One region of the Cellulosimicrobium sp. G4 BAM 1002 genome, then DNA from elsewhere that is predicted to be linked to it. Evidence: riboswitches for the same ligand, from Rfam matches in the RefSeq annotation. Region 1 holds a riboswitch; each other region holds the start of a gene.
The links. Region 1 has a riboswitch for thiamine pyrophosphate ahead of thiO (glycine oxidase ThiO). Riboswitches for the same ligand answer to the same signal wherever they lie in the genome.

Region 1 (7,770 bases):
GCCCCAGGGCGAGCAGGAGACCCGCCCACCGCCACAGGTCCGGACCGAAGCCGGCCGACAGACCCTCGTCCAACGCCCGGCCCACCATGTAGGGCTGCAGGGCCTGGCACGCGAAGTTCACGAGGCCGAGCAGCACGGAGACCGTGAGCACCGTCCACTGGCGCCGGGCGAGCCAGAGGAGGTACCGGGCCGGCCCGCGCAGGTCGGGGGTCCCCGGGTCGGGGAGGGGGAGGGGTCGCACGGTGTTCTACCCTAGGTTCGGCGTCCGACACCGGGCGACGGATTATCCGCCGCGGACCGTCGCGCCACGGCGTGCGGCCCGGACCGCCGCGATCGTCGCGCAGGCAGTGCACAGGCAAGTGAGGAACGTCTCCCATGACCACGCAGGACCCGGCCACCCCGACCGCCACCCCGACGGCCGCGCCCAGCGCGGAGGCCGCACGCACCGCGATCCGCAAGGCCCGCGGCGCGCTCTCCCGCTACCGCGTCCTCGCGATCATCACTGGTGTCATGCTCCTGATCCTGTGCGTCGAGATGCTCGTCAAGTACGGCGTCGGCGCGTTCGTCGACGTCGACGGCGTCATGCAGTACGTCTCGTGGATCCCCTTCGCGCACGGCTGGGTCTACGTCGTCTACCTCGTCACGGTCCTTGACCTGTGGACCAAGATGCGCTGGGGCTGGGGCCGCCTCGCGACGATGGTGTTCGCGGGCGTGGTGCCGGTCATGTCGTTCATCCTCGAGAAGAAGGTGCACGCGGAGGCCGAGTCCAAGCTCGCCGTGCTGGAGGAGCAGTACACGTCATGACGGCGGCCCTCGCGCCCCTCGTCGAGCCCGGCCCCGAGCTGACCACCGCGGAGCTCGAGCGGTACGCGCGCCACCTCGCGCTCCCCGGCGTCGGGACCGAGGGACAGCGCCGCCTCGCCGCCGCGCGCGTGCTCGTCGTCGGCGCGGGCGGGCTCGGCAGTCCCGCGCTCCTCTACCTCGCCGCCGCGGGCGTCGGCACGATCGGCATCGTCGACGACGACGTCGTCGACACGTCCAACCTCCAGCGTCAGGTCATCCACGGCGGGCCCGACGTCGGGCGCCGCAAGGTCGACTCCGCGCGCGAGACCATCGCCGACGTGAACCCGCACGTGCGCGTGGTCGAGCACGCGGTGCGGCTCGACGCGGAGAACGCGCTCGACGTCCTGCGCGGCTACGACGTCGTGCTCGACGGCGCCGACAACTTCCCCACGCGCTACCTCGTCTCGGACGCCGCGGAGATCCTCGGGCTCCCCGTCGTCTGGGGCTCGATCTACCGGTTCCAGGGCCAGGTCAGCGTCTTCTGGCGCGCGCCGCGGTTCGCGGTGCCCGACGACGCCCCGAGCCCCGGCGGTCCCACCGCCAACACCGACGCCCCGGCCGAGGCGGGCCTGCGCGGTGTCACGTACCGCGACGTGTTCCCCGTCCCCCCGCCCCCCGGGGCGGCACCCGACTGCGCGACGGGCGGCGTCTTCGGCGCGATGTGCGGGACCGTCGGGTCGGTCATGGCGACCGAGGCGATCAAGCTCCTCACCGGCGCCGGTACGACGCTGCTGGGCCGCCTCGCCGTCTACGACGCGCTCGACCTCTCCTGGCGACAGCTCACCGTGCGCGCCGACCCGACGCGCGAGCCCGTCACCGCCCTCCTCCCCGGCGACGACGCCTACGCCGCGTTCTGCGGGCTCGGCCCGGCCGTCCCGCCGTCCGGCACCACGGCGAACACCGGCCGGCCCGTCCCGGGTGCAGGGACGACGTCGGGCACGGGAACGGTGACGGGGGAGCGCGACGTCACGCCGCGCGACGCCGCGGCCCTCCTGGCCGACCCCGCCGCCGCACCGTTCCTGCTCGACGTGCGCGAGGACTGGGAGGCGCAGGTGCGCCCCCTGCCGGGTGCGACGCTCGTCCCGAGCGGCGCGTTCGCAGGAGGTCAGGCCGCGGAGGCCGCGCTCGCGGATCTTCCGAAGGACCGGCCGGTGCTCGTCGTGTGCGCGGTGGGCGGTCGCTCGGCGCGCGTGGCCGACGCCGCACGCGCCGCCGGGATCGACGCCCGCTCCGTCGTCGGCGGGGTCCCGGCGCTCCTCGCCGAGCTCACCCCGACCCCGCCCGCGAGGGAGAACCAAGGCCTGCCGAAGTAGAACCGTGGTGGCGCGAGGTAGAACTGTGGTTGGTCGAGGTAGAACCGTGGTCTGCCGAAGTAGAACCGTGGTCGTGTCCGACGGCGGTCTGGTCGCCCTGGGTGTCGGGGTGGGTGGGGGCGCCGCGTCTTCCATCCGCCGCTCGTTCCTCGCGGCTCCCGCCAGGCCCGACCACGACGCGGCGCCCCCACCCACCCCTCCGGCGTCGTCCCACCCTGGTCCGTGCTCACCCGGGCGACCGCCCGGGCGTTCGGCGAGCATGTCTTTGCGGCTCATCCTGGTCGTCTGACGGGCCATGACGGCATGCTCGACCGGCCGGAACCGCATGGTCGCCACGAGCCCGGGCGCGCACCGCTTCGCCCCAGCATGCGCGAGCCGTCGCCGTCGCCGGACCACGGTTCTACTTCGTGGGACCACGGTTCTACCTCGGCCGACCGGAGTTCGACTTCGTGAGACCAGGGTTCTACCTGGGCGGACCAGGGTTCTACCTCGGCGGGCCCGCGACGCGACGTCGCCCCGCACGCGAACCCGACCACAGCACGCCCAACCCGGCCCAGACGCCGACGCCGCCCCGCACGCCGACCCGGCCGCGGGACGCCCGCGCGACCACAGCACCGACAGACCCCCCGGCCGCGGACCTGACCACGAGACGGGACACGTCGTCGGCCTGTCAGAGGGCGAGGTCGAGGCGGCCCTCCGGGGACGAGCTCGCGAGCGCACCCTCGCGGCGGGGGATGCGCCCGGCACCGGCGGCGAGACGCCCGGACTCGACGGCGAGGCGCATCGCGTGCGCCATGCGCACCGGGTCGGCGGCGCGCGTGACGGCGGTCGCGAGGAGGACGCCGTCGCACCCGAGCTCCATGGCGAGCGCGGCGTCGGACGCCGTCCCGATCCCCGCGTCGAGGATCACCGGGACGCGCGCCGCGGAGGCGATCGCCTCGATGTTGCGGGGGTTGAGGATGCCCAGGCCGGAGCCGATCGGTGCGCCGAGGGGCATCACCGCGGCACAGCCGACGTCTTCGAGCCGGCGCGCGAGGATCGGGTCGTCGTTCGTGTAGGGCAGCACGACGAAGCCGTCGCGCACGAGCTGCTCGGCTGCCTCGACGAGGCCGATCGGGTCGGGCAGGAGCGTCACGTCGTCGGCGATCACCTCGAGCTTGACCCACTCGGTGCCGCACGCCTCGCGCGCGAGGTGCGCCGTGAGCACGGCCTCGCGCGCCGAGAAGCACCCCGCGGTGTTGGGCAGCGCGCGGATGCCGAGGCGCGCGAGCAGGGTCCAGATCCCGGCGTCGGGGCTCGCCTCACCGCCCGCCCGCACCGCGACGCGGCGCATCGCCACGGTCGTCAGTGCGGTCCCGGACGCGACGAGGGCGTCCTCGAGAGTGAGCAGGTTCGCTGCGCCGCCCGTGCCCATGACGAGCCGGGAGCCGACCGTCGTCCCGGCGACGACGAGGGGGTCGGAGGCGGAGGTGGTCGCCCGGGCCGCGGGGGAGATGTCGGTCGTGGTCACTGTTCCTCCTCAGCCACCCTGGACGGCGGTGACGATCTCGATGCGGTCTCCTGGCGCGACGACCGTGGTGGCCCAGGCACCGCGCGGTACGACGGCGTCGTCCACGGCGACGGCGACACCCTGCGGTGTCCCGTCGGCGACGAATGCGGGCACGAGCGCGGCGACGAGACGCTCGAGCTCGACGGGTTCGGCGAGCGGATACGGCTCGCCGTTGACGAGCGCTGTCGGGGCGGGTGCGGTCATGGGTACCACCTCGGTGTCGTGGCGGGCTGACGTGCCGCCGGGACGGTGCCGAACCGGGGGCTGTTGGCCAGCTCGGGCGCAGCCTGGCGCACGAACCCGGGTTCGGCGAAGCGGTCGGGGTCGGTCGGGGCGAGGGCGCGCGCGACCCCGGGGGGAAGCGGGTCGCCCGTGAGCCGCGTGACGACCGCGTCGGCGGTGAGCGGGGCGAGCAGGATGCCGTTGCGGCCGTGACCTGTCGCGAGGTGCAGGCCGGGGACCGAGGTCGGGCCGACGAGCGGCAGGTTGTCGGGCGTCGCCGGGCGGGCGCGCGGCGTGACGTCGACGAGCGCGGCCTCGTCGATCCCGGGCAGCAGGGCGCGCGCGTCGCGGAGCAGCGCGAAGACGCCCCCGGCGGTGGCTCGCCGGTCGTCGGGGTTCTCCTCGGTCGTCGCCCCGACGACGACCTCCCGGTGACCCGCGCGCGGCCCGTCCGGGGAGGGATCGCGCGGCACGACGTACACCGGGCGGCCCTGCACGAGACCCCGTACGACGTGCTGGAGCGCGAGGTCCGGCCCGGCGTCGAGACGCAGCGTCTGGCCCTTCACCGGTCGCGTCGGCACCGCGATGCCCGGGACGTCCGCGACCAGCGCGCCGGTCTGCCAGCCCACGGCGAGCACGACCGCACCCGCACGGTGGAGCCGGCCCGCGTCGTCGTGCACGCCCGTGACCCGCCCGGTGGCGTCGAACGCGAGCCGGGTGGCGGCGGCGCGCACGACGGCGGTGCCCCGCCCCAGGGCTCCGGCGCCGAGCGTCGCGAGGAGCGCGGCGTGCGTCGCGCGCGGGTCGACCGCGTGGTCCCCGGGCGCCCACGCGGCCCCTGCCACGCGCGGGCCGAGGAACGGCTCACGGCGACGCGCGTCGGTGACGGAGATCTCGCTCGACGCGAGGCCGAGGGTCGCGTGCAGCGCGAGGACACGGCGCAGCAGCGCCAGGTCGTCCGCGTCGTACGCGAGCGTGAGGGTCCCGGCGGCACGGAACCCGACGCCGAGCCCGGTCGCCGCCTCGAGCTCCACCGCGAACGTCGGCCAGGACGCGGCAGCGGCGACATGGAGAGGCAGCGCGTCGTCCTCGCCGAAGTCGGCCTCGGTCACGGGGGCGAGCATCCCGGCGGCGGCGTGCGTGGCGCCGTCCCCGGGGGACGGGTCCAGCACGGTGACGGTCAGGCCTGCGCGCGTCGCACGCCACGCCACGGCGAGGCCCACGATGCCGCCGCCCACGACGACGACGTCGCGTACGCCGTCGGGCGCGCCGGAGGCGGGCGCCACGGACGGCGCGGTGACAGGGGGACTCATGTGCGCTCCCTTCGCTGGCATGACCCAGATCAGGTTCGACGGTCGGCTCCTGCGCCCTCTCAGCCCGTGCGGGCTCCCGTGCTGTCGGCCACAGTACCGCCTGCACCGGGCGGCCCGGGGCTAGGCTCCGGCGGGTGAGCACCGAGACCTTCGCCACGTCCGCCGCGTCGACCCCGGGCGCAGGTTCCGGCCCGCGCGCCCGTCTCGCCGACGCACGCCTGTACCTGTGCACGGACGCGCGCGAGGAACGCGGCGACCTGGAGGACTTCCTCCACGCCGCGCTGGCGGGCGGCGTCGACGTCGTGCAGCTGCGCGACAAGTCGCTCGACGTCGCGCGCGAGCTCGAGCTCCAGGAGCTCGTCGCGCGGGTCGCGACCGAGCACGGTGCGCTGTGGGCCGTCAACGACCGCGCGGACGTCGCGGCGCTCACGAGGGCGCCGGTGGTGCACATGGGCCAGGGAGACCTGCCCGTCCCGGCCGCGCGCTCCCTCCTCGGTCCCGGGCCCGTGCTGGGCCGGTCGACCCACTCCGCGGAGCAGGCGGCGACGGCGGAGGCCGACCCCGCCGTCGACTACTTCTGCGTCGGGCCGCTCTGGGCGACGCCGACGAAGCCCGGTCGCGCCGCCGTAGGGCTGGACCTCCTGCGCGAGGTCGCCGCGACCCGTCCTACGACGCCGTGGTTCGCGATCGGCGGCATCGATGCCGGACGGCTCGACGCGGTGCTCGACGCCGGGGCGACGCGCGTCGTCGTCGTGCGAGCCATCACCCAGGCGCCCGACCCCGAGCGCGCGGCGCGCGACCTGCGCGACCGGATCGTCGCAGCCTGACCCGGCTCCTGGGCCGCCGGCGAGGTGGGTGCATGGGGACATCTGCCCACCCGGGTGGGTTCCGTCCCTGCTGTCCGGTATGCCATGGTCGACGACGGGTCGCCGCCCGACCGTCGGGCGGCGGTGGACCGTCCGACTCGGGGGATCATGAACCGCACACGCTCGTCGCTCACCGCACTGACCGTCGTCGTCACGCTCGCGCTGTCGGGCTGCGGGCTCCTCGGCGGGTCCGGGGACGACGCAGACACACCTGCGGCCGGTGCGGCGGAGGCCGGTGACGGCACGAAGGCCGGTGACGGCGGGTCCGCAGAGCCGGGCGCGGCGCGCGTCGGCGACGCCGTCATGGCCGAGCAGACCGTCGACACCCCGAGCGGCGAGCTCGGAGGGACTCTCACGACCACGCTGCGCTCCGTCGAGGTCCAGGACGAGGTGCTGACCGTGCGGTGGGCGCTGCGGTGGGACAACGACGCCCAGCCCGACGACGCGTCCGCGAGCCACCTGGACCTCGGGATCGACTGGGTCCTCACCGCGACGGACCCCGTGGGCCTCGTCCAGTACCGCCCGTTCTGCACCGAGGGCTCGTGGAAGGGCAGCTCGCCCGACCCGCAGCAGTGCAGCTACCACATCGTCGGGTCGCCGCGGTACCCGTTCGACGGGTTCGTCAACCACGCGACGATCGAGGCGTGGGCCCAGCTCCCGGTGCCCGAGGGCACGCCCGCGACCATCGACGTCCTGCCCGGTCAGGGGCTGCCCGCCTTCACGGCGGCGGAGATCACCTACCTCGACGGTGCCGAGTGACGCCGAACCGCAGCCCGGTGCACCGCCTCGTCGCCACGGTCCTCGCGGCCGGTGCGCTCGTGGCCGGTCCGACCGCCGCCGTCGCCTCGCCGGCGAGCGCGGCACCTGCCGCGTCGGACGACGCCTCCACCCGCCACGACGAGCTCGTCGCGGAGGTCGAGCAGGCGCTCGCGGACGAGCGCGACGCGATCCTCACCGAGGCGAGCACCGAGACGCTCACCGACGCGATGCGGGAGGACGCGACCCATCCGCTGGCCGTCGACGACTCGACGTTCCCGCTGGACGTCGACGACGCGACGACGGGCCTCGAGACGACGCGCGAGGAGGCCGGGGAGACGGTGGTCGTGCTCACGGCGGACCTCATGTTCCCGTTCGACGAGTCGGCGCTCACGGCCGAGGCCGCGGCCGCGCTCGCCGAGCTGGTCGGCCAGATCCCGCAGGGCGCAGCCGTCGCAGTCGGCGGGCACACCGACTCGATGGGAACCGATGCGAGCAACGACGAGCTGTCGGCCGCGCGGGCCGAGTCCGTCGCGACTGTGCTGCGGGCCGAGCGACCGGACCTGACCCTGACGGTCGAGGGCCACGGCAGCAGGATGCCGGTCGCGGAGAACACCGTCGGTGGGCAGGACAACCCGGCCGGTCGAGCGCAGAACCGCCGCGTCGAGCTGTCGTTCGAGGGCTCGTGAGGCCCACGTCGCAGCGACGGCGGCCCGGCGCATGACCGCGGTCCTCGCCGCCGTGCTCTCCGGCCTCGCGCTCGTCCTCGGGGTGGCGGTCCTCGCCGTGAGCGGTCGACGCAGCGGACGGGCGCGCGCCGTCGATCGCGTGCGGGTCCCGGCGCGCTCGCTCTCCGAGAGGTGGACGCTGGGCGGGGGTGAGCACCTCGTCGAGTACCCCGGGCCGGA
Region 2 (7,770 bases), 1.9 Mb from region 1:
GCCCGGGTCGAGCATGAGCTCCCACGCCCTGCGCGCGCCGCTCGCGCCGAGCGTGCGGTTGAACCGGTCGACGACGCGGGCGGTCCGCCCTTCGGCGCCCGCCGGCGCGTGCACGGGGTCGACGACGTCGATCGCCTCGACGCCGTAGACGATCGTGCCGAGCGTGAGCCACGCGAGCGGGACCACGAGGCCGGTGACGATGCCCGCGAGCACGAGCGACGTCGTCGGCCCGACGGCGTCGACGACCGGCTTGAGGAGGTCGACGCGCGCGACCACGCCGTCCCACCACGTCGTCACCTCGACGACGAGGACGCGCGAGGTCCACCACTCGCGGACACGCCCGACGACGGCCGTCACGGTGAACGCGCCGACGACGATCCAGACGACCTCGCAGTAGCCCGCGAGGATGCGGACCGCGGCCGAGCGCGCGCTGCGCCGGGCCTCGCCCCCGGCCTCGACCACGCCGCGCTCCATGCGCTTCGCCACGCGCTCGAGGAGCGTGCGGGCCAGCAGCGCACCGGCGACGACGAGCAGGACGGTGAGACCGAAGCCCTCGGGGACCGGGCTCGCCGTCTCGATCCCGGCGCCGGCGGCGAAGGCGTGCTCGAGCGCCGCGGAGTCGACGTAGGCCTGCCAGTCCGACGAGAGGCCGCCGTAGAACTCGTAGATCACGAGGTACGGGACGAGCACCGAGGCGATCGAGCCGAGCAGCGCGCGCACCTCGATCCGGTCGCGGTCGTCGCGCGGTTCCCGGCGCAGGACGTGCAGCATCACCACGATGCCGACGACCGTCGCGAGCGGCGAGAAGGACAGGACGAGCAGCCCCAGCACGCCCGACGACGGCGCGACCTCGAGCGCCGCCCGCAGCGCGAGCTCGTGCACCACCTGGGCGAGGACGGCGACGGCCACGAGCGCGGGCCAGTGCCGGGCGAGCAGCCGGCCGGCGTCGGCGAGGACGCGCAGGCCGGAGCGCAGGACCGAGTCCTGCGGAGCCGAGGCAGGGCTCGCGGTCGTCGTGGGCGCCGTCACGCGCGCCAGGCTACCCGTGCCGCGACGGGAGCGGAGCGGTGGACCTCAGACGCGCGCGGCGAGGCGCGAGACGAGGCGCTTCGCCTCCTTGCCGGCGTACCGGCGGGCGAGGACACCGACGCCCGCCGCGACGGCGGCGAACGTGACGGCCGAGACGATGCCGACCTCCTCGTCGTCGAGGTCCTTCGGCGCGTCGTGACCCGTGGCCTTCGCCCACACGAACGTGACGATCTTCTGGGCCACCCAGCCGGCGGCGAACGTCAGGGCGACGGTGCCGACCTTCACGGCCAGGGTCTGCTCGGTGTCGTTCAGGTCGGCCACGAGGGGTCCTCCGTCGGTCGGGGCGCCGTGCGGCGCCGGGCGTGATCGCACGTCCACCGTAGTGCGAAGTCCCGCCCGGACGCCGCCCGGCGCGCTCACTCCCGGCTCACTCCTGGCTCACCGCGTCGAGCACGGGCAGCCGGGCCGCGCGGGTCGCCGGCCACGCGGCGGCCACGACCCCGACGACGGCGGCGAGCGCGAGCATCGCGCCGAGCTGGGCCCACGGGATCGCCAGGGTCGTGAAGCCCTCCTCCGCGAGCACGGACGGGAGCGCGGAGGCGAGCCCCGTCCCCACCGCTAGCCCGACCGCCGTCCCGAACACCGCGATCAGCACGGACTCGATGACGATCGTCCCCCCGAGCTGGGCACGTCCGAGCCCGACGGCGCGCAGCAGCCCGATCTCCCGCGTGCGCTCCACGACGGACAGCGCGAGCGTGTTGACGATCCCGAGCACGGCCACGAGGACCGAGAGCCCCAGGAGCGCGTAGACGATCGCGAGGATCGACTCGACCTGGGACGCGACCTCCCCGGCGAACTCCTCGGCGTCGAGCACCGACGCGACGACGTACGGCGCGACGGCGTCGGACACGTCTTGGCGGACGGCGCCGGGGTCGGCCCCCGGCTCGAGGTCGAGGAACAGCATCTCGGGGGCGGTCGCGCCGACGGCCGCCGCGACGTCCGGGGGCAGGAGCATGTCGACGGTGAACGCGTGGGAGTCGATCACGACCCCGATCCGGACGTCCTGCGCAGGGGTGCCCGGGCGCGCGGGGTCGGCGATCGTGACCACGTCGCCCAGCTCCCAGCCGTGCTCCTCGAGCGCGTCGGCCATGACGGCGGCCTCGCCGCGCGCGAACGCTCCGAGGTCGCCCTCCGTCGCGGTCGTGCGCACGGATCGGCCGAAGCCCTCGGCGGGGAAGCCGACGACGAGCTGCGGCTCGTCGTCCACGGTCACCGGCCCGTACGTCGTGAGGTCGGCCGACGCGACGCCGGGCACGGCCCGCACGTCGTCCGCGACGCCCTCGGGCAGGTACGGCGTCGCGGACCGGACGACAAGGTCGGCAGCCGTCTCCTCGTCGACGATGCCGGTCACGGACTCGCGTGCCGAGAACGCGAGGACCGACGTCGTCGAGACGAGCGCCATGCCGACGAGCAGCGCCCCCGCGGTCGCGGCCGTGCGGCGAGGCTGCCGCGTGACGTTGCCGCGCGCGAGGCCGCCGAGCGGGCGGGCGAGCGCGACGAACGGCGCCGCGAGCACCCTCAGCACCGGACCGACCGCGAGCGGAGCGAGCAGGAGGACACCTGCGATGACCCCGACGGCGCCCAGCCCGAGCAGCGGTGCCCCGTCGCTCCCGGCCGCCGCCGCGCCGACGACGAGCCCCGCGCCGGCGAGCAGCGCGAGCGCGCCCGCGACCGTGCGGACGACGCCCGGTCCGGCGGGCCGCACGGCGTCCTGACGCATCGCCTCCACCGGCCGCACGAGGGCCGCGCGCCGCGCCGGCAGGGCGGCGGCGACTATCGAGACGACCACGCCGACCACGAGCGGGACGACGATCCCGACGGTCGTCACGGGCAGCGAGCCGGAGAGCTCCATCCCGACCGCGCCGATCCCGGCACGCGCGAGCTCGGCGAGGCCGAACCCGGCCGCCACGCCCAGCACCGCGCCGACCACCCCGACGACCGCGGCCTGCCCCAGCACCGAGCCGAAGACCTGCGCGGGCGAGGCCCCGACGGCGCGCAGGAGCGCGAGCTCCCGCGTGCGGCGGCGCACGTGCATCGCGAACGTGTTGGTGATGATGAACGTCCCGACGAACAGCGCGAGCGCGGCGAACACGAGCAGGAACGTCGAGACGAAGCCGAGCTGGTCGGCGATCGCGCTGCTCGTCTCCTCGCGCAGCTCCGCACCCGTGACCGCCTCGGCGCCGTCGGGCAGGTCGTCGGCGACGGCGTCGACCAGGGCGTCAGGTGCCGTGCCGTCCGCGGAGTACAGGGCGATCGACGGGACGAGGCCGTCGGGTGCGAACGTCGCGGCGGCGGTCCAGGCGTCGAGCAGCACGATCGTCGCGCCGGCCATCGGCGCGGACAGCGAGACCTCGCCGACGACGCGGACCGGCTGCACCGCGTCGCCCAGCACGACGTCGGTCGTGTCGCCGACCGCGAGCCCGGACGCCTCGAGGGTCCCCGACTCCAGCGCGACCTCGGCGCCGTCGCGCGGGGCGCGACCGTCGACGACCTCCGGGCCGGGGTCGCGCGGGTCGTAGGCGATCGCCATGCTCGGTGCCTGCGCGCTGAGCACGGCGGTGCCGTCGGCGCCGACGAGCACCGCGGGACCGCTGACCTCGGGGAGCGCGAGCGCGACGTCGTCGCGTGCGCCGAGCTCGTCCGCGAGCTCCGCGGGGACGAGGCTGCGCGCGCCGCCGAGCTGGGCGGACGACGACTCGAGCGCCGTCCCGGTGCTCGTCCCGCCGCGCACGTACGCGTCGGCCTGGATCGAGGACGCGACGATCCCGTCGAACGTCGAGGCGAGCATCGCGCGCAGCGCGAACGTGCCGGTGACGAACGCGACGCCGATCGCCACGGCGAGCACCGACAGCACGAGCTGGGCGCCGTGCGCGCGCACGCCGCGCACCGCGATCCGCCCCATCACCGGACGACCGCCGGTGCGTGCGCGGCGCTGCCCGGTGTCGCCGGGGTCAGCTCGCCGAGGGTGTCGAGGACGCCCTGCGGCGTGGGGTCGCGCAGCTCCGTGACGAGGCGCCCGTCCGCGAGGAACAGCACGCGGTGCGCGTACGACGCCGCCGTCGGGTCGTGCGTGACCATCGCGACGGACTGGCCGAGGTCGTCCACGGAGGAGCGCAGGAACCCGAGCACCTCCGCGGCCGCGCGCGAGTCGAGGTTTCCCGTCGGCTCGTCCGCGAACACCACCGCGGGGCGGGAGACGAGCGCCCGCGCGCACGCGACGCGCTGCTGCTGCCCGCCGGAGAGCTCGGCCGGCCGGTGCCCGAGCCGCGGGCGGAGGCCCACGGCGTCGACCACGCGCTCGAACCACTCCCGGTCCACGGGCCGGCGCGCGATCGCGAGCGGCAGGACGATGTTCTCCTCCGCCGTGAGCGTCGGGACGAGGTTGAACGACTGGAACACGAAGCCGATGCGCGTCCGGCGCAGACGCGTCAGCCGCCGCTCGCTCATCGCCGAGACCGTCTCGCCGTCGACGACGACGGTGCCCGACGTGGGGGAGTCCAGCCCTGCGAGGCAGTGCATGAGCGTCGACTTGCCGGAGCCCGAGGGCCCCATGATCGCGGTGAGGCGCCCGCGCTCGAGGTCGACGTCGACGCCGTCGAGCGCACGGACGCCCGCCTCCCCGCGCCCGTAGGTCTTCACCAGGCCCCGGGCCGTGGCGATCGCGTCCGGTGTGGTGCCGCGCTCGATGCTTCCCTCCGTGACGACCGCGGCGGTCGGTGCGCTGCTCATGGTCACTTCTCCTCCTGCTGATGGTGACCGGGCCAGGGCGGCCCGGTCACCATCGACCCTGGCGCGGACACCCGTGCCCGGGCATCGGGGAACCTCCCGGACCTCTCCCTGGTCCCGGCGCGGGGGCGCTCAGGGTCTTCTCAGGGTGGCTCCGCCGGTCACGGGCCGGCGGGCGTTCCGGTGTAGGCTCGAGGGGAACGACAGGGGAGCTCCTGGAGGAGCTGAGAGTGCGGACCACCGCAGACCCTCGAACCTGATCCGGTTAGCACCGGTGGAGGAAGTCGGGATCTCGATCACCTGCGCGCACACCCACCGTGGTCCTGTGCGCGCCGGTGGACCCCTCCTGAACGTCCAGGGAGGACACATGCAGCACACCGTCGGCAGCAGCCGGAGCCTGCGGACCCACGCGCGCCCCGCCCGCCTGGCCACCACCGCGACGGCGATGACGCTCGCCCTGCTCGCCTTTGCCGCGTGCAGCGGCGGCGACGACGCCACCGGGGGTGACGACGCGTCGTCGGGCGGCGGCACCGTGACTCTCGTGACCCACGACTCGTTCGCGGTGAGCGACGACGTGCTCGCCGCGTTCGAGGAGGAGAGCGGGCTCGAGGTGGAGCAGGTCGCGCCCGGTGACGGCGGCGCGCTCGTCAACCAGCTCATCCTCACCAAGGACTCGCCGCTCGGCGACGTCGTGTTCGGGATCGACAACACGTTCGCGTCGCGCGCGATCGACGAGGGCGTCCTCGAGCCGTACGTGCCCGCCGGGCTGTCCGACTCGGCCGCGTCCTACGCCGTCGGCGACGGCGACGAGCTCACCGCGATCGACCGCGGCGACGTGTGCGTCAACGTGGACCACGCCTGGTTCTCCGAGGCGGGGATCCCCGAGCCGGTCACGCTCGAGGACCTCACGAAGCCCGAGTACCAGGACCTGCTCGTCGTCACGAACCCCGCGACGTCGTCGCCCGGGCTCGCGTTCCTGCTCGCGACCGTCGGCGCGTTCGGCGAGGACGGCTGGCAGGACTACTGGGCCGACCTGCGCGCCAACGGCGTCAAGGTCGTCGACGGCTGGTCCGACGCCTACTACGTCGACTTCTCCGGCTCCGAGGGCGCCGGCCCGCGCCCGCTCGTGCTGTCCTACTCCACGTCGCCCGCGTTCACGCTCACCGAGGACGGCTCCGCGTCCACGACCGGCGCGCTGCTCGACACCTGCTTCCGCCAGGTCGAGTACGCCGGCGTGCTCGCGAACGCCGAGAACCCCGACGGCGCGCGCCAGCTCCTCGACTTCCTCGTGAGCGAGACGTTCCAGGCCGACGTGCCCGGGTCCATGTACATGTACCCCGCCGACGACACCGTCGCGCTGCCCGACGGCTGGGCCGAGTTCGCCCCGCTCGCCGGCGAGCCGTTCGAGGTCGCGCCCGAGGACATCTCGGCGCACCGCGACGAGTGGATCAAGGCATGGACGGCGACCGTCGTCGACTGAGCCCCGGGCTGGGGTGGGCGACCGGGTCGGGTCCGGCGGCGGGGGCGGCGTCGGTGCTCGGGCTGGCCGCGCCGTCGCCTCCGTTCGTCGGGCGTGGGTTCTCGAGCGCGGCCTCGACGCCCTTCGCATCCGACGCCGCCCCCACCGCCTCGGCCGTCGTCTCGCCTTCGCGCACGACCAGCGTTCTACGTCGCGAGGTAGAACCGTGGTCTGCCGAGGTAGAACCGTGGTCGCGCGAGGTAGAACCGTGGTGAGGGCTCGGGCGCCCTGGCGGGGTCGTCTCGGGCGCGCGGTGGCCTGGGGGGTCGCGGCGGCGGTGCCGCTCGTGTTCCTCGGGGTGTTCTTCGCGTGGCCCGTCGTCACGCTCGTGGCGCGCGGGTTCGTCGGGGACGACGGCGGGCTCGACCTGTCCGGGTTCGCCGAGGTGTTCTCGCAGCCGCGGACGTGGCGCATCATCGGGCTCACGCTGTGGCAGGCCGTGCTCGGCACGGTCCTCTCCGTGCTGCTCGGCGTCCCCGGCGCGTACGTGCTGTACCGGTGCCGGTTCCGCGGACGCCGGGTGGTGCGGGCTCTCGTGACGGTGCCGTTCGTGCTGCCGACCGTCGTCGTCGGGGTGGCCTTCCGGTCGCTGCTCGTGCAGGGCGGGCCGCTCGGGTTCCTGGAGCTCGACGAGACGTTCGCGGCGATCGTCGTGGCGCTCGTGTTCTTCAACTACTCCGTGGTGGTGCGCACGGTCGGCGGGATGTGGGAGCACCTCGACCCCCGCGCCGAGCAGGCGGCGCGAGCCCTCGGGGCGACCCCGTGGCGCGCGTTCCGCACCGTCACGCTCCCGGCGCTGACGCCCGCGATCGCGAGCGCCGCGTCGATCGTCTTCCTCTTCTGCGCGACGGCGTTCGGCGTCGTCCTCGTCCTCGGCGGCATCCGCTACGGGACGATCGAGACGGAGATCTGGATCCAGACCACCCAGTTCCTCGACCTGCGCACCGCCGCGGTGCTGTCGGTCGTGCAGCTCGTCGTCGTGGCCGCGGCGCTCACGGTCGCGAACCGCACGCGTGCGAGGCGCGAGCGGGCGCTGAACCTGTCGGCGGCGGCCTCGTCCGCCCACCCGCTGACGCTGTGGCGCGACGGCCGCCCCACCGGCGACCTCGCCCCCGCGGCGCTCACGGCCGCGGTCGTCGTGGTGCTGGTCGGCCTCCCGCTCGGCACGCTCCTCGTGCGGTCGTTCCGGGTGCCGGGCGGCGGGTGGGGCCTCGACAACTACGCGAACCTCGGCACGACGGGCGGGCGCAACGCGCTGTCCGTCACCGTGTGGGAGGCCGCGGGCAACTCGCTGCGCACGGCAACGCTCGCGACGGTCCTCGCGGTCGTGATCGGGGGGCTCGTCGCGCTCGTCGTGTCCCGACGGCCGCGCTCGCGGGGCGGGCGCCGGGCGATCTCCGTGCTCGACTCCGTGTTCATGCTGCCCCTCGGCGTCT
Region 3 (7,770 bases), 730 kb from region 1:
GATCCACGGCACGCTCGGGTGCGACCGGTTCGTCACACGCGTCGTGCGGGGGATCGACCCGGCGGCGACGACGCCGGCGTGGATGCAGCGCCGGCTCACGGCGTCGGGCATGCGGCCGATCTCGCTCGCGGTGGACGTGACGAACTACGTCATGCTCGACCTGGGTCAGCCCCTGCACGCGTACGACCTCGACCAGGTCGCGGCGCCGGTCGTCGTGCGGCGCGCGACCCCGGGCGAGCGCCTCGTGACCCTCGACGACGCCGACCGCGCGCTCGACCCCGAGGACCTCCTCATCACCGACAGCCCCGACGGCGCGCGGGCCTCGCGCGTGCTCGGGCTCGCGGGCGTGATGGGTGGCGCGTCCTCGGAGGTCGGTCCGACGACGACCGCCGTGCTCGTCGAGGCCGCGCACTTCGACCCGGTGTCCGTCGCGCGCACGTCTCGGCGCCACAAGCTGTCGAGCGAGGCCGCGAAGCGGTTCGAGCGCGGCGTCGACCCCCGGCTGCCCGCGGTCGCGGCGCAGCGCGTGGTCGACCTGCTCGTCGAGCTCGGCGGGGGGACCGCCGACCCGGCGGTGAGCGACCTCGACCGCGTCCCGGCGCCGTCGTCGATCCGGCTCGCGGTCGGGGAGGCCGAGCGACTCGTCGGCGTGCCCTACACGCTCGAGCAGGTCGTGGGGGCGCTCGGGGCGATCGGCTGCACCGTCGAGCGGGCCGTCGACGGCCCGGACGCGGCGGACGCGGTCGTCGTGACCCCGCCGTCGTGGCGTCCCGACCTCACCGAGCCCGCGGAGCTCGTCGAGGAGATCGCGCGGCTCGTCGGGTACGACGAGATCCCGTCGGTCCTCCCGGCCGCACCGGGCGGCCGCGGGCTGACCCGCGAGCAGCGCGTGCGTCGTTCGGTCGCGCGGGCGCTCGCGGAGGACGGGTTCGTCGAGACGCTGAGTTACCCGTTCGTCGGGGACGCCGAGCACGACGCCCTGCGCCTGCCCGCGGACGACGACCGCCGTCGGGCGCTGCGCCTGCTCAACCCGATCGCCGACGACCGGCCCCTGATGCGCACGGACGTGCTCAGCACGCTGCTGGAGACGGTGCGCCGCAACGTCGGCCGCGGCCTGACGGACGTCGCGCTGTTCGAGGTCGGGCTCGTGACGCACCCGCGCCCGGGCGCCCCGGGCGCTCCTGCACTGCCAGGGGGCGTGCGGCCGAGCGACGAGGACCTCGCGGCGATCGCTGCCGCCGTGCCGGACCAGCCGCGCCACGTCGCAGGCGTCCTCGTCGGGCGGCGCGAGCGCGCCGGTTGGTGGGGACCGGGCCGTGCGGCGGACTGGACGGACGCGCTGGCCGCGGCCCGCCTGGTCGCCGACCGCGTGGGTGCGGAGGTGACGGTCGTCGCCGACACCACGCGTGCCCCGTTCCACCCCGGGCGCTGTGCCCGCCTCGAGCTCGCGGACGGGACCGTCGTCGGGCACGCGGGCGAGCTGCACCCGAAGGTGCTCGAGAACCTCGGGCTGCCGGCCCGCTCGGTGGCGTTCGAGCTCGACCTGTCGGCGCTCGTCGCCGGGTCGCAGGACACGCCGGTACAGGCGACGCCGGTGTCCGCATTCCCCGCCGCCAAGGAGGACCTCGCGTTCGTCGTGGACGCGGCGGTCACCGCCGAGGCGCTGCGGGCGGCCGTGGCCGAGGGTGCGGGCGACCTGCTCGAGGACCTCGCGCTGTTCGACGTGTTCACCGGCGAGCAGGTGGGCGAGGGCCGCAAGTCGCTCGCGTTCTCCCTGCGCCTGCGCGCCGCGGACAGGACGCTGACCGCCGACGACGTCGCGCGCGTGCGCGAGGGCGCGGTCGCCGCGGCACGAGAGCGCGTGGGCGCGGAGCTCCGCGCGTGAGCGCCGTCGAGGACCGCCCGGGCACGCCGGTGCAGACCGTCGCGCCCGCGCGCACGGCGCTCGTCACGGGGGCGTCGCGCGGCATCGGCCGGGCGGTCGCCGTGGGCCTGGCCGCCGCGGGCCTCGACGTGGCGCTGCTCGCGCGCGACGCGGACCGGCTCGCGGCCGTCGCCGACGAGATCGCCGGGCTCGACCACGGCGCCGGGCGCGCCGTCGTCGTGACGGCGGACGTGACGGACCCGGGGTCGGTGGCGACCGCGGTCGCCGCGGCCGAGGACGCGCTCGGGAGCCTCGACCTGCTCGTGAACAACGCGGGCCGAGTCGACGCCGAGGTCCCGCTGTGGGAGGCCGACCCCGACGAGTGGTGGGCGGTCCTCGAGACGAACGTGCGCGGGCCGTTCCTGCTCGCCCGTGCGGTGGTGCCGGGGATGCTCGCGCGCGGCGGCGGCCGCGTCGTCGACCTCAACAGCGGCGCGGGCTCGCACGACATGGACGGGGCGAGCGCGTACAACGCCAGCAAGACCGCGCTCCTGCGCCTCGGTGCCAACCTGCACCGGTCGGGGTCCGCACACGGGCTGCGGACGTTCGAGGTGGCGCCGGGCGTCGTGCGGACGGACATGACCGCATCGATGGTCATGCACGAGGGCCGCACCGAGTGGACCCCCGTCGAGCGGACGGTCGAGATGGTCGTCGCGATCGCGCGCGGTGAGCTCGACGCGTTCTCCGGCGCGTTCGTCCGCGTGACGCACGACTCGCCGGCGTCGCTCCGCGCGGCGGTCGACGCGGCGGCCGCCGGAGAGGGCGTCGTCCCGGGAGCGGACGGCCGTCGTCTGCGCGTCACGCGGTGGGGCGAGGAGGACCCGATGCCCGGAGAGCTCCCGAGCCGCTGACCCTTCCACCGCCACGCCCTGCGCCGCAGAAGCCTCGCCGACGCCGTCCGACCCTCGGGTCGGGCGGCGTCCGCGCGTGCGCCGTCCGGACGCCGTGCCGCGGGGAGGGCGGTACATGTCACGCCGTGGTTAGTTGAGCATTCACCTTCTGATCCGCGATGCTGATCTGGACACCTGACCAGAACCGGGCGGACGCAGACGTCGCGGCTCGACAGCGACGCCTGGAGCGACAGATGACGACGACACGGCCGGTCCGACAGTGGAACGGCATGACCGTGCCCGACGCGGGGACCTACGTCCTCGACGAGGCGCACAAGCGCGTCGGCTTCCAGGGCCAGCACATGATGGTCTCGCCCGTGCGCGGGGAGTTCACCCGGGCGAGCGCGACGGTCCTCGTCGGCGACGACCCGCTCGCCTCGGCCGTCAGCGCGACCATCGACGCCGCGAGCCTCACGACGCACCACGAGGAGCGCGACGTCCACCTGCGCAGCGCCGACTTCCTCGACGTCGAGACCTACCCGACGCTCGAGTTCCGCAGCACGTCGGTCACGTGGCAGGGCAGCCAGGACGACCAGATCCTCTCGTGGGCGCGCCTGCGCAACCGCTCGCCGGAGCGCGCCGAGCTCTCCGCGGACCGTGTGCAGGCGGCCGCCGCTCCGGCGCGCTTCCTCGTGAGCGGACTCCTCACGATCCGGGACGTCACCCACCGGATCGACCTGACGATGCAGTACGGCGGGGCGCGGCGCGACCCCTACGGGCGCGACATCTTCGGCTTCCACGCGACCGGCGAGTTCGACCGCGAGGACTACGGGCTCGTCTGGAACGTGCTGCTCGAGACCGGCGGGTTCCTCGTCGGCAAGAAGGTCACGCTCGAGATCGCGGGGGAGGCGATCCACCAGGCGTGAGCCGCCCGCTAGCATGAGCGCACGACACGGGGTGCCCCGGGAGGGCCGGGGCTGAGATCACACCCGTCGAACCTGATCTAGCTCGTACTAGCGAAGGGATGTCCGGCGATGACGCTCGCCCTGCCCGCACCGTCCTCCTCCTCCGCCCCCGGGCCGTCGCGCCCGCGCGTCCTGTCCGTCGCGGGCACCGACCCGACCGGCGGGGCGGGGATCCAGGCCGACCTCAAGACGTTCTGCGCCCACGGGGCGTACGGGATGGCCGTGACGACAGCGCTCGTCGCGCAGAACACGCACGGTGTGCGGTCGGTGCACGTGCCCGGCCCGGACTTCCTCCGCGCGCAGCTCGACGCCGTGTCGGACGACGTCGAGATCGACGCCGTGAAGATCGGGATGGTGGCCGACGCCGAGAACGCGCACGCGATCGGGGCGTGGCTCGACGACCTGGGGGTCGCTCGGGCCGCCGTCGGGGCCCGTCGCCCGTGGGTCGTCCTCGACCCCGTCATGGTCGCGACGTCGGGCCACCGGCTGCTCGACGCCGGCGCCGAGCAGGCCGTGCGAGACCTCGCGACACGGTCCGACGTCGTGACGCCCAACCTCCCCGAGCTCGCCGTCCTCGCGGAGCAGGCCGTCGCCACGACGTGGGACGACGCGCTGCGCCAGGCGAGCGGGTACGCCACGACGAGCGGCGCCGTCGTGCTGCTCAAGGGCGGGCACCTCACCGGCGCGACCTCGCCGGACGCGCTCGTCGTGCCGGGCGGGCGCTCGGGCACGGGATCGGGCACCGCGCCGGCGGTGACGACGTTCGACGCGGAGCGCGTGGACACGCTGCACACCCACGGCACGGGGTGCTCGCTGTCGGCGGCGCTCGCGGCCCTGCGCCCGCAGCGAGAGAGCTGGGACGAGGCGGTCGGGGAGGCCAAGGAGTGGCTCACGGGCGCGCTCCGGGCGGGGGCTGCGCTCCGGGTCGGGACCGGGCGCGGCCCGGTGGACCACCTGCACGCGCTTCAGGCGCGCGCGACGTCCGAGGTCGTCCCGGCCGGGTAGACGCACTCCGTGCCCGGCGGCCACCACCGCCAACGGGACTCGACCTGGGCCTCGCTGACGCCCTCCGGCCGCTCGGCGACGCACCGCTCCTCGCCCTGGCGCACGCCGATCGTCAGGTAGTAGGCGACGAACGTCCCCGTGACCAGGACGGCGAGCACCGTCACCGCGCGTCGGAGCGCGGGGGAGGGGCCGCCGTCGGACCCTTCCCCGGGGCGCGGTGGCACCCAGTCCCAGCTCATGCGGTTTCCGTGCTCGCGTCGGCTGCCGACGGCGTCGCGGTCGGGACGAGCAGCACCTTGCCCGTCGTGGCGCGCCCCTCGAGCGCGCGGTGCGCGTCGGCCGCCTCGGCGAGCGGGAACGTCGCGCCGACGCGGACGTGGAGCGTGCCGCCCGCCACGGCGCCGAGCACCTCGGTCGCGCGCTCGACGAGCTCGGTGCGCGTCGCCGTGTGGTCGGCGAGCTTGGGGCGCGTGAGGAACAGCGACCCGCCCGCGTTGAGGCGCTGCGGGTCGAACGGCGGCACCTGGCCCGACGACCCGCCGAACAGGACCAGCGTGCCCCGCCGGTGCAGGGACGCGAGCGACGCGTCGAACGTGTCCTTGCCGACCGAGTCGTACGCCGCGGCCACGCCCTCGCCGCCCGTGAGCCCGCGCACGACCTCGGGCAGCTCCGTGGCGAGGTCCGCGAACGCCGTGTACTGGATCACGTGCTCGGCGCCCGCGCCCCGCGAGAGCTCGGCCTTCTCGGGCGTGGATACCGTCGAGATGACGTGCGCGCCGCGCGCGACGAGCATCTGGGTCAGCAGCAGGCCGACGCCGCCGGCCCCCGCGTGCACGAGGACGCGGTCGCCCGGCTGCACGGGGTAGGACGACGTGCACAGGTAGTGCGCCGTCAGGCCCTGGAGCGCGACGGCCGTCGCGTCCTCGAACGACACCGCTTCCGGCACGTGCAGCGCCTCGCGGGCCGCGACGACGACGAGCTCCGCGTACGACCCCGATGCCTCGGTCCACACGACCCGGTCGCCGGCCGCGAACTCCTCGACCCCCTCGCCGACCTCGACGACCGTCCCGGCGCCCTCGCTGCCGACGACGTGCGGGTAGTCCATCGCGTACGTGCCGGACCGCTTGTACGTGTCGATGAAGTTCACGCCCGCCACCGCCGCGCGGACGAGCAGCTCGCCCGGTCCCGGCGACGGGTCGGGCAGCTCGGTGTACTCCAGGACCTCGGGGCCACCCGCCTCGCGGGCCACGATCGCGTGCATGGCTCCACCCTAGGGCCGCGGGGTCGGGTCTACGGCCCGCGTGGTCGGGGCGGCTAGACGGCCCGCGTGGTCGGGCGGGTGGTCGGGGCGGGTCGTGTGCTCGGGCTGCCGCGCCGTCGCCCTGGTCCGTCGTCCTCGCTTCGTGGAGCGCGGCTCTGACGCCCTTCGCACACGACCCGCCCCGACCCTCGTCGGCTCGCCATCTCCTGCCCCGACCTTCACGGCTCAACCTCGGTCGGGGGTTTCGTGCGCCCGCTCGCGCGGGCGATGTCGGTGGCGGGTGGGAGCTTCGGGTCATGAGCACCCACGAGCACGGCATCCACCACTCCATCGACTACGTCGAGCTTCCTGTCACGGACCTCGCCGCCGCGCAGGCGTTCTACGGTGCGGCGTTCGGCTGGGAGTTCGTCCCCTACGGCCCGGAGTACGCCGGCATCCGCACGTCGGCGGAGGCCGGGCAGGACGAGGCGGGAGGACTGCGCCTCGCCGAGAGGAGCGACGTCACGCGAGGCGGCCCGTTCGTCCTGATGTTCTCCGAGGACCTCGACGCGACCGTCGCCGCGGTGACCGCCGCCGGGGGAGAGGTCGTGAGCGGACCCTACGACTTCCCGGGCGGTCGCAGGTTCCACTTCCTCGACCCGAGCGGCAACGAGCTGGGCGTCTGGGCGACCGCCTGACCCGGATCGACAGGGCCGACCGCGGCGACCGGACCGACGGCAAACCGGACCGGCAGACGAGCGGTGGGGGCGGACCGTGTGCGAAGGACGTCAGGGCGCGCTCGTGGAGCGAGGACGAGGGAGCAGGGCGACGGCGCGCCAGTCCGAGCACACGGTCCGCCCTCTCCGCGGACCCGACCACCAGCGGACCCGCGGCATGGCTGAGTGCATAAGTATGTATAGTGATGCATATGACTATCAGAGTCGCGGTCGCGGGTGCGTCCGGTTACGCGGGCGGGGAGACGCTCCGCCTGCTCGCCGGGCACCCCGAGGTGGAGGTCGGCGCCGTCACGGCGCACAGCAACGCGGGCTCGCTGCTCGGTGAGCACCAGCCGCACCTGCGCTCCCTCGCCGACCGCGTGCTGCTCCCCACGACCGTCGAGAACCTCGTGGGCCACGACGTCGTCGTGCTGGCACTGCCGCACGGCGCGTCGGGCGAGATCGCGGCCCAGCTCCCGGACGACGTGCTCGTCCTCGACCTGGGTGCGGACCACCGGCTCGAGTCGGCGACGGACTGGCAGGCGTTCTACGGCTCGGAGCACGCGGGCACCTGGCCGTACGGCCTGCCGGAGCTGCTGCTCACGCGCGGCACGACCGCAGGCGCGAGCGAGACGAAGCAGCGCGAGGTCCTCGCGGGCGCGCGCCGCGTCGCGGTACCCGGCTGCAACGTCACGGCCGTGACGCTCGGGATCCAGCCCGGCATCGCTGCAGGGCTCGTCGAGGGCCAGGACCTCGTCGCGGTGCTCGCGAACGGCTACTCCGGCGCGGGGAAGTCGCTCAAGGGGCACCTCCTCGCGTCCGAGGCGCTCGGGTCGGCCCAGCCGTACGCCGTCGGCGGCTCGCACCGGCACATCCCCGAGATCGCGCAGAACCTGCGCTCCGCGGGCGCGCCCGCCGTGAGCATCTCGTTCACGCCGACGCTCGTGCCGATGTCGCGCGGCATCCTCGCCACCGTCACGGCCCGCCTGTCCGACGTCGCGGCGCGCCTCGCGCCGGGCGAGGTCGCCGCGCGCGTGAGGCAGGCCTGGGAGGACGCGTACGTCGGCGAGCCCTTCGTCCGTGTCCTGCC
Region 4 (7,770 bases), 930 kb from region 1:
TCGCGGTAGCAGCGCGCGATCTGGTAGTAGCGCTCCATGCCCGCGACCATGAGCAGCTGCTTGAACAGCTGCGGCGACTGCGGCAGCGCGTACCAGGAGCCGGGCGCGAGGCGTGCGGGCACGACGAAGTCGCGCGCACCCTCGGGGGTGGAGCGCGTGAGGGTCGGGGTCTCGATCTCGACGAAGTCCTCGGCGTCGAGCACGCGGCGCGCGGCCTGGTTGACCTTGGCGCGCAGGCGCAGCGCGTGCGCCGGCGCGGGGCGACGCAGGTCGAGGTAGCGGTGCTTGAGGCGCGCCTCCTCGCCGATCGTCTCGGTGTCGGCGAGCGCCGTCGAGACCTGGAACGGCAGCGGGTCCGACGTGTTGAGCACGACGACGTCGCTCGCCACGACCTCGATCTCGCCGGTCGGCAGGGACAGGTTCTCGTTGCCCTCGGGGCGACGCGAGACCTCGCCCGTGACCTGGAGGACGAACTCGTTGCGGAGCGGGTGCGCGACGGCCTCGTCGCGGATGACGACCTGGGCGATGCCCGACGCGTCGCGCAGGTCGATGAAGGCGACACCGCCGTGATCGCGCCGACGGTCGACCCAGCCCGTGAGGGTGACGGTCTGACCGGAGTGCTCGGCCCGCAGTGAGCCGGCCGTTCGGGTGCGCAGCACGGAGGGTTCCTTCCAGGAGGGGGCGGTGGGGGTTGCGCTCCCGGGGGCGGGAGCACGTCCGGACGAGTCTAGTGCGGACGGGCGTCGCGGCTCGACCGGATACCGTGGCGATGCCGCCGACCAGTCGCGGACCATCGCGTCGCGTGCCTGCCGTCGGCAGCGGCTCGCCGACCGGCCCGCCGCCCGGACGAGGAAGGATGACCCGTGGCACGCACCATCGCGACGAACCGGCGCGTCGAGCGCGACGAGCTCGAGGCGTTCCTGCGTTACCGGCACGACGGCGTGCTCGTCACGACCCGCGCGGACGGCCGGCCCCAGCTCAGCCCGGTGACCTACGGCGTCGACGGCACGGGCCGGGTCGTCGTGTCGACGTACCCGGAGCGCGCGAAGGCGGCCAACCTGCGTCGGGACCCGCGGGCTTCGCTGTTGTCCCTGGGCGAGCGGTTCTCCGACCCGTGGGTGCAGGTAGACGGCGAGGCGGAGGTGATCGACCTGCCCGACGCCGTCGAGCCGCTGGTCGACTACTACCGTTCCATCAGCGGCGAGCACCCGGACTGGGACGAGTACCGCGCGGCCATGGTGGCGCAGGGCAAGTCGCTCGTGCGCCTGACGATCACGCGCTGGGGTCCGGTGGCGACGGGCGGTTTCCCCGCGCGCCTCGCCGACGTCTGAGCAGGCTTCGGCCAGTTCGCCCGGCCAGGGGACGAACGGCGTAGCGTGCGCCCATGCCGATCACGCTGTGCGTCCTGCTGTGGCCCACCGAGGGCAACGTCGACCTGCTGCACCGGTACGAGGACGACGTCCTCGCCCTGGTGCCCGCTCACGGCGGCCGCGTGCTGTCGAGGGTGCGCGCGCTGCCCGGTCAGGACGTGACCCTGCCGACCGAGGTGCAGATCATCGAGATGCCCGACGACGACGCGCTCGGTGCGTACATGGACGACCCGGCGCGGGTGACGCTCGCCGACGTCCGTGACCAGGCCGTGGCACGGACGGACGTCGTCCGCGTCGGCCCGGTGCCAGACCCCGCCGGGCACGCCTGACGACGCCCGTGCGGCGTGCCGTGAGGGCGGTCGCCGGGTGCACGGGTCAGAACAGGACCTGCTCGACTCCCCCGCCGACGACGTCCAGACCGCCGCCGTCGACCGGCATGCCCGCGAGCGCCCCGTCGTGCCCCCGGTGCGCCTCCGGCTCGTGAGCGCCCCGCGCCAGACTCCCGGCCGGGTACGCGCCGTCGACCGGCGGGCCGGGGTCACGGGTCCCGTCGCCGAGGCCCCCGACCTCGCCCCGACGGTACCGACCCTCGACGCCGGCGGGCCCGCGGTGGCCGGAGACGGCGAACCCGCGTACCTCGAGCATGGGCCGCACTCGGTCCCACAGCCACGCTCGGTACTGCTTCGACGCGTACGTGCCCCGTGCGTAGACGCGCTCATAGCCCGGGACGAGGTTCGGGTGCTCGCGTGCGAGCCACCCCATGTACCACTCGCGCGTGCCGGGCTTGAGGTGCAGGGGCAGCACCGTGACGCCCGTCGCGCCGGCGTCCTTGACGGCGTCGAGCAGGTCGGTCAGCGCGCGCGTGGAGTCGGTGAGCCAGGGCAGCACCGGGGCGACCATGACGCCGCACGGCAGCCCGGCGTCGCGGATCGCTCGGATGAGGTCGAGGCGTGCCCGCGGCGAGGGCGTGCCCGGCTCGACGCTCGCCTGCAGCGCCGGGTCGAGCAGCGCGAGCGAGACCCCGATCCCGACCTCGACCCGTGACGCGGCGTCCGCGAGGAGCGGGAGGTCCCGGCGCAGGAGCGTGCCCTTGGTGAGGACCGACAGCGGCGTGCCGGAGCCGGCGAGCGCGTCGATGATGCCGGGCATGAGGCGGTAACGGCCCTCGGCGCGCTGGTACGGGTCCGTGTTCGTGCCCAGCGCGACGGCCTCGCGCGCCCACGACGCGCGGGCGAGCTCGGCACGCAGCACCTCGTCGACGTTGACCTTGACGACCACCTCGCGGTCGAAGTCGTCGCCCGCGTCGAGGTCGAGGTACTGGTGCGTGGGCCGCGCGAAGCAGTTGTGGCTGACGACGCCCGCGGCGACGAAGTCCCGCGTCCCGGTGGTGATGTCGACGAGCTCGGCCTCCTCCCCCGGGCTGCCGAGCGCCTCCAGCGACTCCACGCGGAGCGCGTCGTCCCCGGTCACGTCGCGCCCGTCGAGCGCGACGCCGCTGTCCGCGAGCGCCGCGGCGCCGGGGCCGACGAGGACGTCCCCGAGGGCCAGGTGCGCCCGGTGGCCCGCGCCGCCGACGACGTGCCGCCAGCCGCGCTGGGTGAGGAACCGGTGGTCGCCGCTCGCCACGAGCCGGGTCCCGTCGGCGAGCGTCACGCGGTACGCGCGCTTGCGCGTGGTCCAGCGGTCGAGGACGCGCGTGCGCACGTACCGGCGGTACGCCCCGTGCGGCGCGGTCCCGACGATCTCGTCGCCGACGCGCAGCTCCCCGATCGGGCGCTGCGTGCCGTCCGCGAGCAGCACCGGCGTCGCGGGGTCCAGGCAGTAGGAGCACGCGTGGCTGCAGCCGCGGTACGGGTTGATCGTCCACCGGAACGGCATGCGGGACATCGCGGGCACCTTCGACAGCGCGCTCTTCGCCGTCACCTCGTGGAACGTGATCCCCGCGAACTCGGGCGTGCGGACGCTGCGCACGAGGCCCGCGCGCTCCAGCCCCGGGAGCGCGCCGTCGTCCGCGCCGAGCGCCTGTCCGTCCCATCGCACGGCGCCATTCGAACAGGTGTTCGAAGGTGTGTCAAGGTCGCTCAGGCGGTCGGCGAGCCCCCGGACGTCGGGGCGGCCGGGACGGCGCTCCGGGGATCCGCGGTCGTCCGTGGCGCCGGCCGCGGGTCCCGACCGCCGAGCTCGACCACCCGGTCCCAGACCCAGTCGGCCATCGACGCGGCGACGGGCTCGTCGGGCCGCCCGAGGCGTCGCCTGACGAGCGCCCCGAACGCGACGACGACCAGGAAGGCGCCGGCGTCGTCGGTCATGACCGGCTCCGCCGCCTCGCCGTCGGGCCAGTCGGGGTGCGCCGCCGGGTCCGCCTCGATCTCGGCACCCATGGCGCGGACCTCGGCCGCCGACATCAGGCGGAACGGCTCGTCCTGACCCCACAGCGACCCGGTGCCGGGCTCCTGGCCGTCGTGCCAGGTCAGCAGGTCCTCCCCCACCATGGCCCCGATGTGCTCGAGCTCCGCCTCGTCGGCGAACGACGCCCCGGGCCGCAGCGTGGCGCGCAGGGCCTGCGGCAGCACGCCCTCGAGCGCGGCGAGCGCGGAACGCAGGTCGATGCCGAGCTCCTGGTCGCGCAGCTGCTGCCACGACAGCTCGAGGACGCCGGTGCGACGGATGTCCTCGAGGGTGTAGCCCAGGGACTCGGCGTTCTCGACGACCCCCTGCAGCGTCCGGGCCGTTGACACCAGGTTCTGGAACACGCCCTCCGTCGGGTCCTCGCGCAGGAGGCGGAGCGCGAGCCGCTCGGCGTCGTCCAGGCGGTACTGCAGCAGGTAGGCCCACCCGAGCATCGACGCGACCCAGGGGCTCGCCGCGTCGGCCCGCATGGCCTCCTCGGCCGCCGGGACGAACCGGTCGAGCGGCGCGAAGGTCCCCAGCAGGTACGCCGCGCGCTTCCCGAACGCCTGCGGGAGCTCGTCCGGTGCGGTCCGGGCGCAGCGCGCGACCGCGTCGTCGAGCTGGGCCCAGCCCGTCTCGTGGTCCCCGCCGAGCGCCTGGGCGGACCCCAGCTCCATCCAGTCGTCCCACCCCTCGTGTTCCTCGCGCAGGACGGTGCGCGCCCACTGCAGCGCCTCGGCGTGGTCGTGGTCGGCGAACGCCAGGTGCCGGAGCGCACGGGCCGCGTTGACGAACTGGCCGTCGCGGCGAGCGGCCACCTGGAGGTACAGGCGCCGCGCCTCGGCGTGCTCGCCGCAGATCTCCCGGTGGTTGCCGAGGAGCAGCGACGCGCTGCTCCGCTCCGGCTGGGCCGCGAGCACCTGCAGCGCCAGCTCGGCGACCCGGGGATGCGTGGGCCGCGCCGCGAAGAGCTCCCACGCCAGGTCCAGGCTCTGCTCCACCGGGTCCGCGCCGGTCACTGCGCCGCCCCGTCGACCCATCCCTTGAGCAGACCGAGGTTCGCCAGGGGGATGTGGTGACCGATCCGCGGGTGGTCCAGCGTCACACCGACGACGCCGGCCCGGGCGAACGAGGCGACGTAGTCGATCGCCGTCGGCATGGGCACGCCGAACAGCGGCACCGCGTCGTCCGCCGCGGCGACGAGCCCCAGCGCACGCGCAGCCTCGGCCGCCCGGCCCGCGCTGCTGTAGAGGCAGATCATCGGACCCTGCGCGGCACCCACGGCGTACGGGCGGGGCTGGTCGGGCTCGCCGCGTGCGATGAAGAACCAGGTCCGCAGCCGGGTCGCCTGCCGCCACAGCGCGACCTGCGCCGTCGTGTCTCCCGCCGGGGCTGCTCTGACCACCTCGTCGAGGCGGTCCAGCTCCGCGACCACCGCGGCGTCGTCGTCCGTCGTCATGGCGTCACACTCTCACGCGCGTGACCGCACTTCTCGGATGGTGAGACGCCGTGATTGTCCGCAGACCGACGAAGGCCTAGGGTCGGGCCGAACGCCCCCGGGGAGCGCACGAGCGCTGAGAGTGCAGGCCGGGCACCCGTCCCCCCTGCAGACCCGTGGAACCTGATCTGGTTCGTACCAGCGAAGGGAGCAGGGCCGACGTCACGGTCCCCTGCGCGCTCGCGCCCGTGCGCCCCGTGCGCCTGGCCGGCCGCGCGGGAGACCGGCGGCTCGCCGTCGTGCACCCCTCGCCCGGGGCCCGACGGAGGGAACAGCATGACCGAGCACACCACCGCGCAGCAGGCCGCCGAGGCGCGGGCCGGCCACGAGACGGCGTCCCCCAGTGCACCCGCGACCCGGCCACGGCGACGGGGCCTCAGCCTGCACGAGACGGTCCTCGTCGCGGTCCTGGGCGTCGTCTTCGGGTTCGTCTACTGGGCGTTCGTGCAGCTCTGGGCGCCGCTGCAGCTCGCGATGGGTCCCCTCGCAGACCTTGCGGCGAACGTGCTCGCGGGAGCGTGGATCGTCGTCGGGCCGCTCGCGACGTACATCGTGCGCAAGCCGGGCGTCGGGATCCTCGCCGAGACGCTCGCCGCGCTCGTCGAGGTCGTCTTCCTTGCCTCCCCGGCCGGGCCGCTGCTGCTCCTCGTCGGGCTCGTCCAGGGCGTCGGCGCCGAGCTGCCGTTCGCGCTCACGCGCTACCGGCGCTTCGGCTGGTGGGTGTTCGTCGCCTCGGGCGTGAGCGCCGCGCTCGTGACCTTCGCGTTCAACGCCGTGCGCTTCGGCTGGCTCGGGCAGGACTACGCGACGCTCCGCCTCGGGATCCAGGTCGTCTCGTGCGTCGTGCTGTGCGGGATCGCGGCCCGCCTCCTCGGCGACGCCCTCACCCGCACCGGCGCTCTGGACGCCTTCGCGATCGGGTCGGCGCGGCATGGCTGAGCCCCGAGCGTCCACGACGCCCGACGTCGTCCGAGCGCAGGGCCTGTCCGTCGCCCTGGGGCACGACGCCGTCCCCGTGCTCGACGACGTGCACCTCGCCCTCCCCGCGGGGGCCGCGCTGCTCGTCCTCGGCCCGTCGGGCTGCGGCAAGTCGACTCTCCTGCGCGCGCTGGTCGGCATCGTCCCGCACACGCTGCCCGGCACCGTGACCGGGGTCCTGCACGTCGCGGGGCACGACCCGCGCGACGTGACGCCCGCCGTGCTCGCGGCACGCGTCGGGCTCGTCCAGCAACGCCCCGGCGACCAGCTCTGCCTCGCGCGCGTCGACGAGGAGCTGCGGTTCGCGCTCGAGAACCGCGGCGCCGACCCTGGGACCATGGACGCCCGGGGCGCCTCGGCGCTCGCGGCCGTCGGCGCGGCCCACCTGCACGACCGGGCGACCCACACGCTCTCCGGCGGCGAGGCGCAGCGTGTCGCGCTCGCCGCGACTCTCGTCGCCGACCCCGGTCTCGTCGTGCTCGACGAGCCCACCGCGCTCCTCGACCCCGCCGCGGCGCACGACGTCGGGGCCCTCGTCTCCGGGCTCACCCGCTCGCGCCCGGTGCCCGACGGCGCGGGGCCGGCCGACCGCACGGGGGCGGGCCACGACGCACTCGCCCGGGCACGCGCCGTCGTGCTCGTCGAGCACCGACTCGACGAGCTCGGGACGCTCCCCGAGACGACGCTCGTGCTCGGGCCGGACGGCCGTGCCGTCGCGCACGGCCCGACAAACCGCGTCCTGCACGAGCACGCGGCCGAGCTCGCGGCGCTCGGCTGCTGGCTCCCGCTCGCCGTCCGGCTCGCGGCGGCCGGAGCCCCCGTCCCGCTGGGTACCCCCGAGACCGACGCCTGGCTGGCGGACCTCGCGCGCTCCCGTCGCGCCGACGCCGCGAGCGGGCGCCCCGCCGCGGACGGCCGGGTCAGACCGGTCGCGCTCCGGGCCCGTGGCCTCGAGGTCCACCGCGGCGGCGCCCTCCGGCGCGGGCGTCGCCGCGGGACCCCGGTGGTGCGCGGCGTCGACCTCGACGTCCGCGCCGGCGAGGTGCTCGCCGTCGTCGGCCCCAACGGCGGCGGCAAGTCGACGCTGCTGCGCGGGCTCGCCGGGCTCGAAGCGACGGGCGGCGACCTCACGACGGCCCCCGGAGCCCCGACCGCGATGGTGTTCCAGGACCCGGAGCACCAGTTCCTCGCGCGCACCGTGCGCGAGGAGGTCGCGTGGTCGGCACGGCTCGCGCGCCTCGACGACCTCGACGGGCGCGTCGCGCGCGTGCTCGACACGCTCGGCCTGACCGCGCTCGCCGACGCGAACCCCTACCGGCTCTCCGGCGGCGAGCAGCGTCGGCTCTCCCTCGCGACGGCCGTCGTCCTCGACCCGGCCGTGCTCCTCGCGGACGAGCCCACGTTCGGCCTCGACCGCGCCCAGGCCGACGCGACGGCGCGCGTGCTGCGCGTGCGGGCCGACGCGGGCGGCGCGGTCGTCCTCGTCACGCACGACCTGTCCCTGGTCGCCGAGATCGCCGACCGCGTGGCCGT

Region 2: it holds a riboswitch for thiamine pyrophosphate, as region 1 does, so the genes downstream of both, ACMXGY_RS18355 (thiamine ABC transporter substrate-binding protein) here and thiO (glycine oxidase ThiO) in region 1, are expected to answer to the same signal.
Region 3: it holds a riboswitch for thiamine pyrophosphate, as region 1 does, so the genes downstream of both, thiD (bifunctional hydroxymethylpyrimidine kinase/phosphomethylpyrimidine kinase) here and thiO (glycine oxidase ThiO) in region 1, are expected to answer to the same signal.
Region 4: it holds a riboswitch for thiamine pyrophosphate, as region 1 does, so the genes downstream of both, ACMXGY_RS10285 (ECF transporter S component) here and thiO (glycine oxidase ThiO) in region 1, are expected to answer to the same signal.

Annotation. Positions count from the first base shown of each region.
Region 1 is NZ_CP182109.1:1,356,253-1,364,022, forward strand. Features, by position in the region: gene ACMXGY_RS06155 (ABC transporter transmembrane domain-containing protein) at 1-241, opposite strand, end outside; gene ACMXGY_RS06160 (DUF3817 domain-containing protein) at 376-804, shown strand; gene ACMXGY_RS06165 (ThiF family adenylyltransferase) at 801-2,156, shown strand; gene ACMXGY_RS06170 (thiazole synthase) at 2,827-3,570, opposite strand; gene thiS (sulfur carrier protein ThiS) at 3,676-3,909, opposite strand; gene thiO (glycine oxidase ThiO) at 3,906-5,240, opposite strand; TPP riboswitch at 5,245-5,322, opposite strand; gene thiE (thiamine phosphate synthase) at 5,375-6,067, shown strand; gene ACMXGY_RS06190 (hypothetical protein) at 6,215-6,865, shown strand; gene ACMXGY_RS06195 (OmpA family protein) at 6,862-7,551, shown strand; gene ACMXGY_RS06200 (hypothetical protein) at 7,583-7,770, shown strand, end outside.
Region 2 is NZ_CP182109.1:4,118,919-4,126,688, reverse strand. Features, by position in the region: gene ACMXGY_RS18375 (hypothetical protein) at 1-1,029, opposite strand, end outside; gene ACMXGY_RS18370 (DUF4235 domain-containing protein) at 1,075-1,350, opposite strand; gene ACMXGY_RS18365 (ABC transporter permease) at 1,457-3,991, opposite strand; gene ACMXGY_RS18360 (ABC transporter ATP-binding protein) at 3,991-4,818, opposite strand; TPP riboswitch at 5,011-5,115, shown strand; gene ACMXGY_RS18355 (thiamine ABC transporter substrate-binding protein) at 5,183-6,295, shown strand; gene ACMXGY_RS18350 (ABC transporter permease) at 6,588-7,770, shown strand, end outside.
Region 3 is NZ_CP182109.1:2,085,044-2,092,813, forward strand. Features, by position in the region: gene pheT (phenylalanine--tRNA ligase subunit beta) at 1-1,885, shown strand, start outside; gene ACMXGY_RS09390 (SDR family oxidoreductase) at 1,882-2,775, shown strand; gene ACMXGY_RS09395 (YceI family protein) at 3,009-3,680, shown strand; TPP riboswitch at 3,698-3,796, shown strand; gene thiD (bifunctional hydroxymethylpyrimidine kinase/phosphomethylpyrimidine kinase) at 3,789-4,724, shown strand; gene ACMXGY_RS09405 (hypothetical protein) at 4,685-4,963, opposite strand; gene ACMXGY_RS09410 (quinone oxidoreductase family protein) at 4,960-5,985, opposite strand; gene ACMXGY_RS09415 (VOC family protein) at 6,282-6,662, shown strand; gene argC (N-acetyl-gamma-glutamyl-phosphate reductase) at 6,887-7,770, shown strand, end outside.
Region 4 is NZ_CP182109.1:2,285,814-2,293,583, reverse strand. Features, by position in the region: gene aspS (aspartate--tRNA ligase) at 1-659, opposite strand, end outside; gene ACMXGY_RS10310 (PPOX class F420-dependent oxidoreductase) at 864-1,331, shown strand; gene ACMXGY_RS10305 (DUF1330 domain-containing protein) at 1,385-1,699, shown strand; gene ACMXGY_RS10300 (Rv2578c family radical SAM protein) at 1,746-3,410, opposite strand; gene ACMXGY_RS10295 (hypothetical protein) at 3,452-4,801, opposite strand; gene ACMXGY_RS10290 (hypothetical protein) at 4,777-5,220, opposite strand; TPP riboswitch at 5,309-5,428, shown strand; gene ACMXGY_RS10285 (ECF transporter S component) at 5,536-6,198, shown strand; gene ACMXGY_RS10280 (ABC transporter ATP-binding protein) at 6,191-7,770, shown strand, end outside.